Regions from separate parts of the Virgibacillus sp. FSP13 genome, predicted to be linked through region 2. Evidence: riboswitches for the same ligand, from Rfam matches in the RefSeq annotation. Region 2 holds a riboswitch; each other region holds the start of a gene.
The links. A riboswitch is a leader RNA that binds a small molecule or an ion and turns the genes downstream of it on or off. The one in region 2 is predicted to bind cobalamin.
Positions count from the first base shown of each region.

Region 1: it holds a riboswitch for cobalamin, as region 2 does, so the genes downstream of both, ACW2QC_RS11665 (acyl-CoA thioesterase) here and ACW2QC_RS04220 (ABC transporter substrate-binding protein) in region 2, are expected to answer to the same signal.
Region 3: it holds a riboswitch for cobalamin, as region 2 does, so the genes downstream of both, ACW2QC_RS11145 (ribonucleoside-diphosphate reductase subunit alpha) here and ACW2QC_RS04220 (ABC transporter substrate-binding protein) in region 2, are expected to answer to the same signal.

Region 1 covers NZ_JBSVKG010000012.1:17,301-21,552, reverse strand. Annotated here, with positions in the region: gene ACW2QC_RS11670 (YaiI/YqxD family protein) at 708-1,151, shown strand; gene ACW2QC_RS11665 (acyl-CoA thioesterase) at 1,182-1,652, opposite strand; cobalamin riboswitch at 1,781-1,964, opposite strand; gene ACW2QC_RS11660 (DUF2087 domain-containing protein) at 2,080-2,649, shown strand; gene ACW2QC_RS11655 (MFS transporter) at 2,723-3,937, shown strand; gene ACW2QC_RS11650 (LysM peptidoglycan-binding domain-containing protein) at 4,018-4,252, opposite strand, start outside.
Region 2 covers NZ_JBSVKG010000003.1:88,915-93,166, reverse strand. Annotated here, with positions in the region: gene ACW2QC_RS04230 (adenosylcobinamide amidohydrolase) at 1-856, opposite strand, end outside; gene ACW2QC_RS04225 (FecCD family ABC transporter permease) at 858-1,919, opposite strand; gene ACW2QC_RS04220 (ABC transporter substrate-binding protein) at 1,882-2,862, opposite strand; cobalamin riboswitch at 3,018-3,183, opposite strand; gene ACW2QC_RS04215 (enoyl-CoA hydratase-related protein) at 3,489-4,252, shown strand, end outside.
Region 3 covers NZ_JBSVKG010000011.1:4,252-8,503, reverse strand. Annotated here, with positions in the region: gene ACW2QC_RS11150 (alanine/glycine:cation symporter family protein) at 1-1,065, shown strand, start outside; cobalamin riboswitch at 1,202-1,451, shown strand; gene ACW2QC_RS11145 (ribonucleoside-diphosphate reductase subunit alpha) at 1,598-3,886, shown strand; gene ACW2QC_RS11140 (ribonucleotide-diphosphate reductase subunit beta) at 3,909-4,252, shown strand, end outside.

The DNA of each region.
Region 1 (4,252 bases), on a different contig from region 2:
CAATAGCGTGCACTTTTTAAACAGTTTTTCACCTTAATTCTTATGGCTGTTTTATAAGAGAAAGATTGTTGCTTGTTGGAATAAGACGGAAATAGAAACTCTGAGCAACAAACAATGCGAAAAAACAACCTTATGAAAACACTCATTCTTAAATACTTTAAAAAATAGTTGCTAACGTTTTCATTTGTCTGACATTATATCGTTGATTTAATCAACAATATAGGCTATGTTTATACGTCAGTAGTTGGGCTTGTTACTGCAATTGTAACAACGTACCGGGACTTATATAGCCAAAAAGCAAAGAATCCTTCTCCGAGCCAACCGGAAAAGGATTCAAAAGATAACACCTGAGGTTGAGGGGAAGCCCCTCTCCTCACCACTATTTTATTACCCTCACTATTCTAGAATTGTCAAGGAGTTGGTCTAATGCAAACTGCCACTTTTATTATTTCCATTGTATCCTAATAAGTTGTGCAACACTAACCATTATTTTTAAGACAAAAAGAAGAGGTAACTAAATAGCGCCAAAAAATTACGTAATAGGGTGAAGTTTTATGATATCTAAAAAACCCGAACAATACTTTTGGTCTAATTCTCCAATTCTGCTAAAGATGAAGTTAAGAGAAGCATGCAAACCCACAATGTCTAGAGCTTTCAAGCGATTTCTGCTATCATTATCACTATCAAACAAAACAGGAGAGAGAACAATGAAAGTTTACGTTGATGCTGACGCTTGTCCAGTAAAGGATATCATCATTTCCATTGCAAAAATCAATCAAATTCCTGTCATTCTTGTAAAAAGCTTTGCCCACTACTCCAACAACCAAGAGCCACAGGGGGTCGAAACGATCTATGTCGACACTGGGGCTGACTCTGCTGATTATCGGATTATGAAATTGGCACAAAAAGATGACATTATTATCACACAAGATTATGGTCTTGCTTCTTTAAGTTTAGCAAAGGGATGTGTCGTTCTACATCATAAAGGATTCGCCTACTCAAATGAGAATATCGATCAACTCCTGCAAACACGTTACGAAAGTGCCATGGCTAGAAAAAGCGGCAAACGTACAAAAGGACCCAAAGCTTTTACAGCTGAAGATGAAAAAAAATTTAGCGATCTATTTAAAAAAGTAATTGAACAAAGTTAGTTAGCACCCAAAGCTCGGCGTCCCTTTTTATCATCGTATATTTGCTCGCTTTTCCCGATTCTCCTTTCGTGATGGTGCTGTATGATATAACCTTTTCTCTTCCTCGGTTTCCGGAAAAACGTTCGGAACCGGAACCGGCTTCCCCTGTTCGTTAACAGCTACCATGGTAAGAAAAGATTCTGTTGTCAGTCTTTCTTCATTTTTAATCAAATCATTTGCGGTAACTTTCACATACACTTCCATTGAACTTGTCCCTGTATACGTCACAAATGCTTCTAATGTTAACGAATCCCCAACTTTTGCCGAAGAAAGGAAATCAACAGAATCAATCGATGCTGTAACAACTGCGCTTTTTGCATGCTTCATCGCAGTTAATGCAGCAATTTCATCAATATAAGCTAGAACCTTACCACCAAATATTGTATCTAAATGGTTTGTATCTGGTGGTAATACTAAACGAGTTTGAACGGTTTTAGAATCCTGTATAGCTATTTTTTCCATAGTAATATCCTCCCAAAAATTAAAAAACACCTTCCATAATAGAAGATGTTAAAAATGCGCACTAAAATTTAATTACATTAAATATGTATAAACGCAAAACGCAACACCCTCCTATTTCCCGTAGGATTGAAATGTCCTTCCCTATGGCAGGTCTCCTGGCTTCGAATCATCGAATCACTTTCCTTCCCGTTTCCTATTCAAAACAGTGGTTATCAAAGGATTCTCCTCGTTACAGTGGCGGGACCGCGTTGGAATTTCACCAACTTCCCTTTTCAACTTTTTATACAAGTCACCATAAGGCAAATGTATTCAATTGTATTTAGTATACCATTTTTTATTATAATGTGGGTGTTTCATCACTTTGACTATTGTAATATATATCTAATTAGATTACAATCTAATTAGATATATATTAGGGGGTACACATATGCAACTTGAACGTATCGTTAATTTTCATAAAACAATCGGAGACAAAACAAGAATTCAAATCATTGCTTTGCTAAAAGATGGCCCACTCCACGGGCAGGCAATTGCAGGGAAGCTTGGGCTGACCCCGCCTACTATCTCCTATCATATTAATAAATTAAAAGAGATCGATATCATTTACCAGCGGAGGGAGAAAAATACGATCTATTTTCACTTAAATGAGAAAAAGCTGGCATTTATGGCACAGGCAATTCTTAGGATTGGGGGAGAAAAAGAAATGGAGCAATTTCAGGTTAATAACGAAGAAAAATATAAGGTAATACAAAATTTCTTCCAAGACGGAAAACTAAAGAATATCCCTGCACAACGTAAAAAGAAACTTATTATTCTGGAATATCTTGTAAAGGGACTAGAAATAGGCAGAACATACAGCGAAAAAGAAATCAATGAACACATTAAACAATTTTATGGGGACTTTGCGACTATTAGGCGTGAATTCATCATGTGCCAATTTATGTCGAGGCAAAATGGTGAATATGAATTAAACCCCGAAGAATTGTGGCTGATCTAGTCAGCCTATTTTTTTAATCATCTAATTAGATATATATTAAATTAGATGGAATTATAATTAGGTGGTGATATAAATGAAAAATTGGATGGTTTGGAAACAAGAGAAAAATTATCAAAAGCTTTTCTGGTCTGGAACTATTAATGGAATAGGAAATCGCTTTACCCAAGTAGCTATTCTCACGTTGCTATACCAAGTTACCGAATCTGGTATTGCCATTGGACTTCTGTTTGCTATACGAATGGCCCCTTTTTTACTTTTAGCCCCAATCGGTGGAATGCTAGCAGACCGATTTTCCAAGAAAAAAATACTGATTACAATTGATCTATTGCGCATTCCATTTGCGATATCACCAATCCTTGTGCAAGGGTCAGGGGATTTATGGATTGTGTACATAAGTGCATTTTGTCTAGCAACTGGGGAAGCTATCTATTCCCCAACAAGAATGTCAACCATTCCAACACTTGTAAAACAGGATAGATTATTATATATTAACGCGATTGAACAAATCATGGTTGGCTTTGTACTCGTTGTCGGTTCAAGTACTGGGGGAGTCATTTCCTATTTATTCGGTTTACACCTCCCTTTTATACTAGATGGGTTATCATACCTTATCTCAGCATTATTTATCTTGAAAATGACAATTCCAACAGTCACGAAAGAGAAAAAATATAATCCCATTCACCATGCTCAATCAACATGGAAGTTAATTACTGGGTCGTCCATACTGCTTATCTTTATTTTTATTGAAATTACCATGCCTTTAGCCAATGGGGTTGATAATGTTCTCATGAGCGTATATGCACTTGATGTTTTTCACAAGGGAGACCTTGGAGTTGGATTGATTTACACAGCGCTTGGATTAGGTTTCATTATAAGTTCTTTCTTTTCATCTAAATTAAAGCGAAAACTAGTAGTGTTAGTCGTGATATTTATCGGTCTTGAAGGTAGTGGCCATCTTCTCTTAAGTGTTGTTCCGACTTTTTCGTTTGCTCTACTAACTGTTTTATTTATCACATTCGCTGGAGGAATCAGTAACATTTGTTCAAGCACACTTATCATGAAAATCGTACCAAAAGCAAGGCAAGGGGCATTTTTTGGATTGACACAAATGATATCGAATACAGCATTAGGCCTTTCGATGGGTGTAGCTGGATTTTTATTGGAAGTATTCAATCCAAGAACATTAAGTCTTCTTGTAGGCATCACCTATATTTTCTTCACCATTTTGTATGCCATATTGCTTGCAAACGTAAACCTTGTGAAAGAGAAAAGGAAATTACGGCCATAAAAAAGAGTGAATCTATATGCGGCATTAAGAAACACCTCTGCACACTAATTTGACAGAGGTGTTTTATATTCTTATGAACGCTACAACTTTCGAACTTTAAAGTTATCTGTTAGAACCGCCCAGTTTTGCGGAAATGGATTACCTAGCACCCAGTAGGCTGCTCCTCTGAGACCATACTCTTTAATGGTGTTATATTTCGCTTGCACACTTCTGGCATCTTCAAACCATACTTCATGTTCTTGCCCATTTTCGCTTACATAACGAAAGAATGGAGACTGGTAGGTTTGATCGTACTGGATGGCGACACCATGATCC
Region 2 (4,252 bases):
GTGACTGCAAATGAATCATTTCCTCGCTAACTTGCAAAAAATCTTCTTTAATCATCGGCACCATCTGTCCATTGTCCTGCTTTTCCGGAACCAACATAATTTGCGGCTTCGGAATTTTCGGATGGGGATATTTTTCAATACGAGTTTCATAGACTTCCTGGATCTTTTCCGCCTTCAATACTTCGTCTGGATGATCACATGTTTTTATGTCGCCTTGATGCAATAACAATAGCCGATCACAATATAGACTTGCCAAATTCAAATCATGAAAAATCGACACGACAGTCAACTGCTTTTCATTGGTCCATTTTTTCAACAGATCCAGCAATTCCTTCTGATAAGCCAGATCAAGGTGATTAGTCGGTTCATCCAACAGTAGAATTTGCGGATTTTGTGCCAGGGCCTGGGCCAAATAGACACGTTGACGTTCCCCACCAGAAAGCTTATCAAGCAGTTCATCCTGATAATGATCAACACCGGTCTGCTTCATCACTTCCTGCACAACCCGTTCATCTTCGTTGGAAAACGACTGAAACAATCCTTTTTGATGGGTATACCTGCCAAGCGAAACCGTCTCTTTCACGGTATAACTGAATGTTTGTGACGTGTGTTGCGGCAAAACAGCCATCCACTTGGCAAAATCCTTTACCGAATAGGATGAAATGGACTCACCATTCAATGTAATCTCACCGGACTTGATTGGCAAAATACCACTCATCATTTTCAATAGTGTTGTTTTACCACTGCCATTCGGTCCAATAATGCCAAAAAACTCTCCCTTCTTTATGCTGAAAGAAACATCCTTTAAAATGGCCTCATTCGTATACCCGCCAGAAACATGTAAGACATCAATCATATTATCCTCTTCCTTTCAGCCGTTGCCTCATTAAAATGAACGCAAAAATTGGTGCACCAATTAAAGCAGTAATAACGCCAATTGGCAATTCAGATGGGGCGATGATGGTTCGGGAAACGAGATCAGCCAGAATCAGAAAGCCGGCACCAGCCAAAGCTGATAACGGTAGTAAATGCTTGTGGTCAGGCCCCCAAATAATTCGAATAAAATGCGGTATAACTAGGCCAACAAACCCAATCGTCCCAGAAACCGCAACAGACGCACCCGTTAAAATAGAACCAGCGATAAGGATGTTCATTTTTTTCCGCTCGACATTGACACCTAAGTGTTTTGCCTGATCTTCGCCAAATGACATCGCATTCAATTCTGTCGCATGCATCATGAGAATTACTGACCCAATGGCAAAAAACGGTACGATGATCCAAACATAATCCCAGCCACGCATTGATACACTACCAAGCAACCAGCCGATGATTTGCCTTAGTTCCTCACCAGTCAAGGCAATCATTAGCGATATCAAAGCTCCTAGGAACGAACTAAAAATGACCCCAGTTAAGATAATCGTCTCCACTCGCATTGTCCGATCCACTCTTTTGGCAAAAAACAAGACAATGAAAATCGTGAGAAACGATGCGATAATGCTCAAAACCGGCAATGTGTACAAACCGAGAAATGGCAGGGACAGATTAAAAAAGATTGTCAGTACCGCACCAACACTGGCCCCGGATGATACGCCAAGGGTATAGGGGTCAGCCAGGGGATTTCGCAATAACCCCTGAAAAGCTGCCCCAGCAATGGCAAGTGATGCACCAACAATGCCTGATAGAATGACACGTGGCATCCGAATGTTCATCACAATATTTTCATACATTGTATCTACCGAATCTGGTAAAGATGTCTGCGTAATCGAGGCGAATAAGATCCTCAAAATAGCTTCTATTGGAACTTTTACCGTGCCAATGGAGACCCCCATCAATACAGCTGCAAACAAAACCAGCAACAATATGGGATAGGCACTTATTTTTTTAGTCTTTGAAAACATCTGGATAGATCGCCTTACCAAGTTCCTCTGCTCCTTCAACCAAACGAGGGCCTGGACGATTAACAAGATCAGCATTCACGTCATAGATCTGCTCATTCTTGACTGCCGTAATATCCTCCCAGCCTTCACGTTCGGTTACCTCCGCAACAGGATCATCCACATATGATCCATATGTCGTAATCACAACGTCCGGATTCATAGAAATAACTGCTTCTTCATTCATTTTGACCCAACCATCCTGATCTGCAGCGGCGTTGTCAGCATTTATAACAGATAATAGCTCGTCCATAAATGTATTTTTCCCCGCAGTAAAGATCTCTGGTGAAGGTGAAATTTCCATATATACCTTTTTCCGTTCATCTTCCTTTATCTTGCTAGCTTTCTCCTTAAGTGATGTTAATTCATCTTTCATATCCCCAATAACCTGATCTGCTTTTTCTTGTGCCCCGGTTGCTTTCCCCATCAATTCAATTGTTTCATAGACACCCTCAAAGTCGGTTGCTTCCCCAACAATCAATACTGGGATTCCAGCTTCTTTAATCTGATTCAGTGCTTTCTCATCATTGGTTTGATCTGCTAACACCAATTGCGGGTCAAGTGCAAGGATCTTTTCAACATTTAATTCCAAACCACCGATTTTTTCCTTTTCTGCTGCTTCTTCTGGATAATTATCATGATCAGAAACCCCAACAATTTGTTCGCCTAGTCCTAAAGCAAAAGCCATTTCTGTATTGCTTGGCAGGACAGATACGATTCGTTCTGGTTTTTCTTCAATTGTCAGCTCTTCACCAGTTCCATCTGTAACGGTTACTGGGAAATCGGCTTCCTCTGTCTGTTCTGTTTTCGCATCTTTATCGCTATTGTTATCCTTTTCGGCATCATCCGAGGAACTGCCACAGCCTGTCAATATCCCGATGAATAGGATCATCATCAGTAATAATAACTGTATTTTTTTCAATTTCATTTCTTTTTCCTCCTGTTTTCCTATTAAAAGCTCATACTTCTAAACCAAAATAAAAACATCTTAGCTATGAAAGATGTTTAAACGAATATTGTTCAGCAATCATGATCAAGTATGATGTTCTGCCGACTATACACCTCCCTATCCTCGTAGGTTTATTGGTATATCAGAATTGGGTAGGTCTCCTGGCTCATGGCATCTCATTTCCTGTTCTTTTCAGTAGTTATACAGGCAAAAACCATTTACAGTGGCGGGACCGCGTTGGGTTTTCACCAACTTCCCTTTTAAGTCTTTACGACAGACACCCTATTCTGTTACACATATTATATTTTCCATTCTTGAGTATACACTATCTGCGTAATCTAGAACAGCAAAAAAGGAAGAATTTAGAGTAGATGCGACAAGTTTAGACAGCAGTACTTCCTGCGTTAAATTTAACTACTACGAACGCCCTCCACGTTTTATTTGGCGATAATAAGCTCATTCCTTTATGACAGAGTCACCATATCCGTCAAATTGTATAGACACATAGACACTTTTCACAGTTTTTCACCTTGCGATATAAGCGTTAGTGCCTGGCACAGTTCTTGCAACAATATTAGCAGTAATTTTTAAGGGGGATTTTCTTTATGAACTATCGTGCACTAAAAATAACAACCGAAAACGATATCGCTATTGTGGAGATAAATGCTCCACCTGCAAATACTTTATCATCTTCATGTATCTCAGAATTACGCTCAGCCATAGAAGATTTAAAGTTAAAAGAGAATGTACATGGAGTGGTCATCACAGGATTTGGCCGATTCTTTGTAGCTGGTGCAGACATTAAGGAATTTATACCGGCCCTTGGTGATTATAATAAGGGACAGAAAATGTCAGAAGCGGGACAAGCACTTTGCAATGAAATAGAAGCAATGAATAAACCTGTCATTGCGGCAATTAATGGACCTGCATTAGGCGGCGGCTTAGAATTAGCAATGGGATGTCACTTTCGGATCGCCTCTGAAAATGCTGTTCTTGGACTTCCAGAGTTAAAGCTCGGGCTAATACCGTCGTTCGGTGGAACACAGCGACTTAGCCGAATGACTGACACAGCAACAGCGTTAGAGTTAATTTTAACGGGTAAACAAATTAATAGTAGTGAAGCCAAAGAACTTGGAATTGTGCAGGTAACCGTTTCCCCTGAAAAACTTTTAACCACAGCCTTAACAATTGCCCAATCCTTTGTGGATGGGAAAAGTATGACAAGTATCAAACGAGCAATCGAGTGTGTTACAAAGGGATATAATGAAACATTTGAAAAAGGGTTAGAACGGGAAAGAAAGCGATTTGCTGAGTTGTTTTTAACAGAAGATGCCAAGGAAGGGGTTCAAGCTTTTACTGAAAAGCGGAA
Region 3 (4,252 bases), on a different contig from region 2:
GTTTACAAAGTTCCAGAGAAAAATCAATATCGTGGTGGTCCAGCCTATTACATGGAAAAGGGACTGAACAATCGTTGGCTGGGAATTATTTTTGCTATAACGATTACGTTCACATATGGTCTCGTATTTAATTCCGTTCAATCCAATACGATAAGCTTAGCTTTTTCTGGGGAATTTGACTTTAAGCAAGGGTATATGGCTGTTATTTTGGTCTTGCTAACAGCAATTGTTATTTTTGGTGGCCTAAAGAGCATTGCTAATGTAACACAAATTATTGTTCCGATTATGGCAATTATATATATCTTTATTGCGATTTATATACTGATTGTAAACATTACGGCAATACCAGATTTGCTTGCGTTAATTTTTGAAAATGCATTCGGTATTCGTGAAGTAGCCGGCGGTGGATTCGGTGCGGCAATCATGATGGGGATTAAACGGGGATTATTCTCGAATGAGGCTGGTATGGGTAGTGCTCCAAATGCGGCAGCAACTGCTGAAGTAACACATCCAGCTAAACAAGGTTTAATCCAAGCATTAGGTGTTTTCTTTGATACCATTTTAATCTGTAGTGCAACAGCGTTTATTATTATTTCAGCTGGTGGTTATGAGGGAAGCAAGCTCGATGGTATCCAGTTGACCCAAAATGCATTTGGATTTCATATCGGTGACTGGGCATCAATATTTATTGCAATTGCGATATTCCTGTTTGCTTATAGCTCCATTTTAGGTAACTATTATTACGGTGAAAATAATATCGGATATGTAAAAGACAGCAAATTCGGCTTGTTTATTTATCGAATTGCAGTACTGGCGATGGTTGTCTTTGGTGCTATTGCAACATTCGACCTTGTATGGGCACTAGCGGATTTGACAATGGCGATTATGGCACTTATTAACCTTTACGCGATTACCAGGTTGTTCAAAATTGCCAACCGTGTTTTACAAGATTATCAAAGGCAACGAAAAGCTGGTAAGGATCCAGTCTTTTATAAAGATGCATTGGATGATGATTCCGGTGTTGAATTCTGGGATCGAGATAAGGCGAGTCATGTAGATAAATAAGTATTGTGGACTGTCTACTTTTAATGAGTAGGCAGTTTTTTGTTTTACCCTTGCTAAAAGGGAAGAATTCATTTAGTATGAACTTAGACATGATTTACAATATATTGTGTATTAAAATGTCGATAAAACCATATATAGTATTTGCCTTAAGCGTAGACGCCATTCGGCTTAATTGGGAATCTGGTGAAAACCCAGAACTGCCCCCGCAACTGTAAATGCTGACGAAAATGAGCAAAACCACTGTATAAGTATAGACGTTCAGAAGGTTTCCAAATTAGAAACGAAGCAATTCGATTTGGTGATTTTTAAACGGCTTCTTATATGGGAAGGGCTCAGGAGTAGGGTGAAGCATTAGTCAGTAGACCTGTCTTGCTTAAGAAATTTCAACTTCTTCGGGGATTGAGAAGATGAGATGATAGTTATAGTGCACACAGGACTTCTGTATGCTTTTTAACTGCTGTCATTTCATCCACTCAATTAGTAGTTGAGTGGATTTTTTAATTCTCTAAAACGAAAAGGGAGCGATTAACGTATGATGACAAAAACATCTACTGAGATTAATGATGTACTGGAACAAATTGATATAGCTGCTGAAACATATGGGCTAGATGTTCGTGAAGTGAAACAGCAAATCAACCAACTAAATAGCTCAAAAGCGGATGTAAATCAGCACGCATTATTTTATGCATTAAATAATATTGCCATGGATGAACCTGCCTGGACGTTTGTAGCGGCGCGTATGTATTTAAATGAACTCTATCAAGAGGCAGCTGAAAACCGTGGGTATCATCCGGAACAGCGTTATAGCGATTTTCATAGATTAATTAAGGTGCTAACTGAAAAGGGGATTTATTCGTCCAATCTAGTAAACTGTTATTCCAAAGAAGAAATAATAGCATTAGGAAGGGAGATTATTCCTGAGCGTGATCAACTGTTCAATTATATTGGCCTCTTTTTACTTGCTGATCGTTACATAACACGGGATCATGACCGTAATATTTACGAACTCCCGCAAGAACGGTTCATGATTATTGCAATGACACTGATGAAGGATGAGGCCGAGGAGAAGCGGCTTGAATTGATCAAAGAGGCTTATTGGGCAATGAGTAATTTATACATGACAGTAGCTACCCCAACCCTCGCCAATGCGGGCAAAAGTTTTGGCCAGCTTTCATCGTGTTTTATAGACACAGTCGATGATTCGCTTGATGGTATTTATCTAAACAACTGGGATATTGCTAGGCTCAGCAAGGACGGCGGCGGAATTGGTGCTTATTACGGAAAGGTAAGAGCACTTGGATCAGATATTAAAAAGTTTAAAGGAAATTCATCTGGCGTTGTTCCATGGATTCGCCTTTTGAATGATACTGCAGTCAGTGTCGATCAGCTTGGGCAGCGACAAGGCGCGGTAGCTATTTATCTAGATGTTTTCCATAAAGACATAATGGATGGATTCCTTGATTTGAAAACAAACAATGGTGATGAACGCCGTAAAGCCCATGATATTTTTACAGGTGTAGCCATTCCTGATTTATTTATGAAAAAGTTGCAAGAAGTTGATGAGAACGGGAGAAGTATTGGCGAATGGCATACATTTTGCCCACATCAGGTGAAACAAATGATGGGCTGGAAGGATGAAAATGGTGCTGCACTTGGTTTAGAGGATTTTTACGATGAATCAGATCGGAGCTATTTTACAGAGAAATATGAAGAGGCGGTTAATCATCCACTTTTACCAAGAAAAACATATCGAGCAATGGATATCATGGCACGGATTATGGTTGCCCAATTAGAGACTGGGACACCGTACATGTTTTATCGAGACGAGGCGAATCGACAAAATCCGAATAAACATGTGCGTGGAAAAGGTCGAACAGCAATTTATTGTAGCAATTTATGTACGGAAATTATGCAGAATATGTCGGCAACAACCATTACCAACGAATATCAGGATGAGCAAGGAAATATCGTGATCGTTCGTAAACCAGGTGATTTTGTTGTGTGTAATTTATCGTCGGTTAATCTCGCGCGGACTGTTGAAGCAGGTGTTTTGGAACGATTGATACCGATTCAGATGCGGATGCTTGATAATGTGATTGATTTGAACACGGTTAAAGTTGGACAAGCTCAAGTAACGAATCAAACGTATCGGGCGGTTGGTCTAGGTACATTCGGATGGCATCACCTGCTTGCGCAACAGGGGATTTATTGGGAGTCAGATCAGTCGGTTGTGTATGCAGATGAACTATATGAAGATATTGCTTATTATGCAATTCAATCGTCAATGGAACTTGCAAAGGAAAAAGGAACGTACAGTAAGTTTGTTGGATCAGAATGGCAAACTGGTGATTATTTTGAGCGGAAAGGGTATAAAGCGGATCGCTGGATAGAGTTGCGGGACAATGTGGCGAAGCATGGCATCCGTAACGGCTGGTTAATGGCTGTAGCACCCAATTCATCGACTGCAAAAATTGGTGGGTCAACAGATGGGATCGATCCTATTTATGCTGTTGAGTATGCCGAGGAGAAAAAGAACTTTAAATTTAAAGTGACTGCCCCTGATCTGGATCATGTTACGTACAATTATTACCGAAGATCACGGCATGAGCTGGATCAATTGTGGAGTATTAGACAAAATGCAGCACGTCAGCGGCACGTCGATCAAGGAATTAGTTTTAATCTTTATGTACGTCATGACATTAAAGCGAAGGATTTGTTGAATTTGCACGTTGAAGCCTGGAAGCGGGGCTTAAAAACAACCTATTATGTAAGAAGCACATCACAAGCAGAAATAGATGAATGTGAAGCATGCCACAGTTAATTATAACGGGAGGTTTTAAATAATGACGATCCATACACCAATCAAACGAATTAATTTGTTGAACCCGGAGTCTCCTAATAAATCAACGGGTGTTATCAATGGGGAATCTTCTGGACTATTAAACTGGAATGATATTGCTTATCCACAAATGTATGACTTGTATCAGGCGCTATTATCGAACTTTTGGAAGGCCCAAGAGATCAACATGCAGGATGATATTAAGCAATGGGATTTGCTCAGTCCAACCGAGCAAGATGTTTTTTTACGAATCAATACACAATTGGCAATGCTGGATAGTTTGCAAACACCGACAATGAGTCAGGTGATGGATTATGTGACGGATTCCAGTTTCAAAGCAATTTTTGC